2 regions of the Erwinia sp. PME.40.26/001 genome follow, and region 1 is predicted to be linked to the other one. Evidence: predicted binding sites of a transcription regulator. Region 1 holds the regulator's gene; the other holds the start of a gene.

Evidence for each region. Region 1 encodes PurR, which represses purine synthesis genes. Its sites were predicted from a motif close to CANGCAAACGTTTGCNTG; they were not measured.
Region 2: the regulator PurR is predicted to act here: its motif matches at 1,229-1,246, upstream of cvpA (colicin V production protein).

The regions. Positions count from the first base shown of each region.
Region 1 is NZ_JBVHNP010000001.1:374,241-377,357, forward strand. It holds gene punR (DNA-binding transcriptional activator PunR) at 1-734, shown strand, start outside; gene purR (HTH-type transcriptional repressor PurR) at 745-1,770, opposite strand; gene cydH (cytochrome bd-I oxidase subunit CydH) at 2,065-2,154, shown strand; gene ACZ3HG_RS02070 (C40 family peptidase) at 2,210-3,082, opposite strand.
Region 2 is NZ_JBVHNP010000001.1:1,525,130-1,528,246, reverse strand. It holds gene folC (bifunctional tetrahydrofolate synthase/dihydrofolate synthase) at 1-278, shown strand, start outside; gene dedD (cell division protein DedD) at 268-1,014, shown strand; gene cvpA (colicin V production protein) at 1,345-1,830, shown strand; gene purF (amidophosphoribosyltransferase) at 1,867-3,117, shown strand, end outside.

The sequences.
Region 1 (3,117 bases):
GTCGCGTATTCAGTGAAGAGGGGCGGGCTGTTATCAAAAAAATGCTTGCCACGCGAACCCGCTGCCAGCAGGTGGCAAACGGCTGGCGCGGGCAGATTAACATTGCGGTGGACAGGATTGTACGGCCGGCGCGCACGCGTCAGCTGGTGGTGGATTTTTATCGTCATTTCCCGGACATGGAGCTGCACATCATGCCGGAGGTGTTTAACGGCGTCTGGGATGCGCTGGCTGACGGTCGCGTGGACGTGGCAATAGGCGCAACCCAGGCCATTCCTGTGAGGGGGCGTTTTGCCTTTCGCGACATGGGCAGTCTGAACTGGCGCTGCGTAGTCCAGTCCCAACATCCGCTGCACCGTTACGAAGGCGCGCTGAGTGAAGCGCTGATCCGCGAATGGCCCTCGCTGGTGCTGGAGGATACGTCGCGGGCGCTGCCGAAGCGCACAACCTGGACGCTGGACAATCAGCGGCGGCTGGTGGTACCGGACTGGGAAAGCGCATTCGACTGCCTGCGTGCCGGGCTGTGCGTCGGGATGGTACCGGGGCACTTTGCCCAGCCCTGGCTGCAACAGCAGGTGCTGGGTGAGCTGACGCTGGCCTCGCCGTTTCCTGACAGTCCCTGCTACCTCAGCTGGTCTGAGCACAGCGCCTCACCGGCGCTGAACTGGTTGCTGGCCTATCTGGGCAATACCGAAACGCTGAATGCAGAATGGCTGAGTGAACAGCCCGGGATCTGATGCGCGGATATTAACGGCGATAGTCGCGGAAGGGGCCGTCGGCAACGGAGCGGCGTTCGATCAGTGAAGGATGCACTTCAATCGTCTGCTGCTCTTCACGTTTGCTGGTGATGCGGTCAAGCAGCATATCAAAGGCTGTTTCCCCCAGACGCTCTTTTGGCTGGTGTACGGTGGTCAGCGCCGGGGTGAAGTAACGGGCGTTGCGCACGTTATCATAACCGATCACCGAAATATCCTGCGGTACGCGCAACCCCATCTCGTCCGCTGCGCAAATCGCACCCATCGCCATAATATCTCCCCCACAGAAGATCGCCGTCGGACGCTGCTTCTGTGACAGTATTTGCTGCATGGCGCGGTAGCCAGATTCCGGTTCAAAGTCGCCCTGTACCAGCCATTCATCGCGCAGGGTAATCCCGGCTTCAGCCAGTGCTTTCAGGAAGCCCGCATGGCGACCGCCGCCGGTATTGCGTTCCAGCTGTCCCGGGATCGCCCCGATATCACGATGGCCGCGCTCGATCAGATAACGCCCCGCCAGATAGCCGCCTTCAAAAGCGTTATCGAGCACGGTATCGGTAAAGTCTCCGCGTGACTCGCCCCAGTCCATCACCACCATTGGAATATTACGGTTCTCTTCCAGCATGGCTATCAGGGGGTCAGGATATTCTGAACACATGACCAGCAGGCCATCGACACGCTTCTGCGCCATCATCGACAGATACGCCTGCTGCTTTTGCAGATCGTTATGCGCATTGCCGAGGATCAGCGTATAGCCTTTAGCAAAGCAGCGGTTTTCAATCGCTTCAATGATTTCGGCAAAGTAGGGGGCTTCACTGGATGTGGCCAGCAGCCCGATGGTTTTGGTGTGGTTCACCTTAAGACTGCGGGCAACGGCGCTGGGGGAGTAATGCAAAGCTTTAATTGCCGCCCATACCGCTTCGCGCGTCTCTTCGGCTACAAAGCGCGTTTTGTTGATGACATGGGACACGGTGGTGGTGGACACACCGGCACGCTTTGCCACATCCTTAATTGTTGCCATTAAAATCCTACTCCTGGTGTTATCGTAACGTACTGATAACAATTTGGTTAAACGTTTGCCTGCGCGCCGCTATTGCTGCCCGACGAGAACGATCTGGGGTGCTGTCTCAAAGATTCGGGGAGGGGTAAAATCATCCGTAGAGTGACATGCAGCGCTGACTTAAAACGTTTCCGGGCGTGTTGCGCAACGGAAAGGAATAATTCTAACAAGGCTGGGCGCAGAAAACGAGATTTTTACGGGTAAGTATGGGAAAATCTGTTGGCTTACACATTGCAGGGTTATTAAGGAGAAAATATGAACACCGATATGAAAATGACAGCGCTGGCGGTGGTGGGTTCACTGCTGATGATTATTGCGTTTAGTTTTACCGCAGTCATGCACTAAGTCCGGCCCGGGAGGAGGTGACCCCTCCCGTATACCCATCACGCTGACGGCACAGTTAACGAATTGTCTTCGGTGTCATCACCCGGCGTGCGCCGATGTAATGCTCCTGCCAGTAATCTTCACTCAGTGCACTGACCTGGATATCTTTACCGGTGCGCGGAGACTGAATAAATTTGCCCCCACCCAGATAAACCCCTACGTGGTCGGCCGTGCCGCGACCGTTAATGCGGAAGAAGACCAGGTCCCCTTTTTCCAGCTGATCGCGTTTGACCGAGGCGGCATCGCGCAGGTGATACATTTCATTTGCCGTACGGGGGATTTTGAACTTCACCAGATCTTTGTAGGCGTACCACACCAGACCGCTGCAGTCGAAGCCGGTTTTAGGTGAGGTACCGCCCCACTGATAGGGTTTGCCGAGTTGCCCCATCAATTTTGTCATCGCTGTCTCGCGCGCTTTTTGATAGCGGGCGCGGTGGGCTTTACTCAGTTTCAGCGGGCCTGAAAGCTGCGCGTCATCGCGTTGCGCAACTTTGCGCCCGGCGCGATCGCGACCATAGTGCTTCTTGTCGGCTTTTTTGTTGGCGGCGATTTTTTTGCTTAAGGACTTTTTCGTTACTTTAGCCGTGCGCAACGGTTTTGCCGCCACTTTACTCCTGGCTTTTTCTTTGAGTTTTTTTGCCGGCACCAGACGTGCTGTTTTAGCGGCGGTCTTCCTGGCGGGTTCTTTTGCTTTTTTACTGACCGGTTCTTTCACTTTTTTCGTGGAGGCGGTCTTGACCGGGCGGCGTTTGCGACGCTCATCTTCACGTGCGGTAGTGCGATCGGCTTTTTGCTGATTCGCATTAATAGGGGTATGTGGCGATGCGTGCGCCATATTGAAGAACAACTGGGTGAAAGCCAGTATGCAGAGCGTGATGAGTAAACGCATCGTTCCCATTAACAGTTTGTGCGCTGCAAAAGGTC
Region 2 (3,117 bases), 1.2 Mb from region 1:
GCATGCTGCACGATAAGGATATTGCCGGTACGCTGGCCTGCCTCAGTCCGCAGGTGGACTATTGGTACTGCGCACCGCTGGACGGCCCGCGCGGCGCGACGGCGGCGCAGCTGATGGCGCATCTTCATGGCGCACAGGCGTTTGACTCGGTTGAGCTCGCGTGGCACCAGGCGCGGCAACAGGCGTCAGAACAGGATATTGTGCTGGTGTGTGGGTCCTTCCACACCGTGGCGCAGGTTATGGAAACGATGGAAACGGAGAACGGCAGTGGCCAGTAAGTTTCAAAACCGTTTAGTCGGAACCATCATCATTGTGGCGCTGGGCGTGATTGTGCTGCCCGGCTTGCTCGATGGTAAGAAGAAGCACTATAAAGAGGAGTTCGCTGCCATTCCGCTGGTGCCGAAACCGGAAGATCAGCAGGAAACCGATCTGGTGCCACCGGTGACGCAGTCGTTGCCGGCACAGCCGCCGGAAGGGGCAGGGGCCGCGATCAGCGCGGGCAGCAGTTCTGCGGAAAACGCTTCCCAGGCCGACAGTGGATCCACTGCGCCGCAGTCGCGCAATGAGCCTACGGTGGTGACCCCGCCGCCGGTGAAACCGGTGCAACAGCCACCGAAAGTAGTAGAAAAACCGAAGCCGCAGCCGAAGCCCGTGGAGAAACCGGTCGAGAAGCCGAAGCCGGTGGAGAAACCGAAACCGGTAGAGACCCCAGCGGCGAAAGTGGAAACCCCGGCGGAGACCCGGCCCGCAGCTACCGAGACCGCGCCGACAGGCCAGGCCTGGGTCGTACAGCTCGGCGCGCTGAAGAATGCCGCAAAAGTGAATGAGATTGTTGCGCAGCTGCGCCTGTCGGGCTATCGCGCCTTTACTGTTCCGGCCACGCCGGTGCAGGGGCAGATCACCCGTATCTACGTTGGGCCGGACGCATCGAAAGCGAAGATGCAGGCTGCCGTAGGCGCACTGCAGGGTATTTCGGGACTGGGCGGCGTGGTGAAACCTTACTCCGTTCGTTAAGTGGTTTGGGCCCGCCGTTTTCTCAAGCGCCGGGTGCTTATTGCGGCAGTTCATCCCCCACGCGCCCGGAGCCGACACTGTGCTGTTCCGGGCGTTGTGCGTGAGGAGACTGGCAAATCAAGGTATTGCGTAGGGGGATTTCGCAGGGGCAATCCGCCCCTGTGGAGGGTTTTTTTTAACCTCGTTGTTAATTTAAATCGTACCAGGAAAACCCTACGCAAACGTTTTCTTTTTCTGTTAGAATTCGCCCCGAACTGAGGCAGCATCTCCCTGAAACTGTGCAACAGGGGGATACAGGCTGTGACAGGGGCTTGGTCACTGGAAGCGTTCATGATCTGGATAGATTACGTCATTATTGCGGTTATTGGTTTTTCGGCTCTCGTCAGCCTGATCCGAGGATTTGTCCGGGAAGCTCTTTCTCTCGTCACCTGGGGTTGCGCATTTTTTGTCGCCAGTCATTACTACTCTTTCCTTGCCGTCTGGTTCACCGGATTTGAAGATGAACTGGTTCGAAATGGAATAGCCGTTGCGGTGTTATTCATTGCTACCCTGATTGTCGGGGCCATTGTTAACTATGTAATTGGTTCGCTGGTTGAAAAAACCGGCCTGTCGGGAACCGACAGAGTCCTCGGCGTCTGTTTTGGGGCATTACGCGGCGTGCTGATTGTGGCAGCCATGTTGTTTTTCCTCGACACATTCACCGGCTTTTCCAAAAGCCCGGACTGGCAGCAGTCCCAGCTAATCCCTCAGTTCAGTAGCATCATCAGGTGGTTTTTTGATTACCTGAAAAGCACGTCGAGTTTTTTGCCCCGGTAATCGCACCGGGGTCGCGGCTTATGAGGAAATGTCAATATGTGCGGTATTGTCGGGATCGCCGGTTTTGCACCGGTCAACCAGTCGATTTATGACGCGTTAACGGTGCTTCAGCACCGTGGGCAGGATGCCGCAGGCATCGTTACCATTGATGCATTGAATTGCTTCCGTCTGCGTAAAGCAAACGGCCTGGTCAGCGATGTATTTGAAGCCCGCCACATGCAGCGTATGCAGGGCAACATGGGTATCGGCCACGTGCGTTACCCAACGGCAGGAAGCTCCAGCGCTTCTGAAGCCCAGCCTTTCTATGTGAACTCCCCCTACGGTATTACCCTTGCCCATAACGGCAACCTGACCAACGCCCACGAGCTGCGCAAAGAGCTGTTCGAAACCGGACGCCGGCATGTTAATACCACTTCGGATTCCGAAATCCTGCTGAATATCTTTGCGCAGGAAATCGATCGCTTCCAGCATGACCCGCTGGAAGCAGAAAACATCTTCTCTGCGGTGGCCGCCGTGCATCAGCGCGTGCGCGGGGCATACGCCTGCGTTGCGATGATCATCGGCCACGGCCTGGTGGCCTTCCGCGATCCTAACGGTATTCGCCCGCTGGTCATTGGCAAACGCGCCATGGCCGACGGCCGCATCGAGTATATGGTGGCCTCCGAAAGCGTGGCGCTGGATACACTCGGTTTTGAATTCCTGCGCGATGTGGCACCGGGTGAAGCCGTTTACGTGACTGAAAAGGGCCAGCTCTCTACCCGGCAGTGTGCTGAGAATCCAAAGTGGAACCCGTGCCTGTTCGAGTATGTGTACTTTGCACGTCCGGATTCCTTCCTCGACAAGATTTCGGTGTACAGCGCCCGCGTGCGCATGGGGACTAAGCTCGGTGCCAAGATCGCCCGCGAATGGGAAGATCTGGATATCGACGTGGTGATCCCGATCCCGGAAACCTCCTGCGATATCGCCCTGGAGATGGCACGTATTCTCGACAAGCCATACCGTCAGGGCTTTGTGAAGAACCGCTACGTGGGACGTACCTTTATCATGCCGGGCCAGCACCTGCGTCGCAGCGCGGTCCGCCGCAAGCTTAACGCCAACCGTGCTGAATTCCGGGGTAAAAACGTCCTGCTGGTGGATGACTCCATCGTGCGCGGCACCACCTCTGAGCAGATTATCGAAATGGCGCGGGAAGCCGGGGCGAAAAAGGTTTACCTTGCCTCTGCGGCACCGGAAATTCGCTTCCCGAACGTCTACGGCATTGATATGCCGAGCGCCACTGAGCTGATC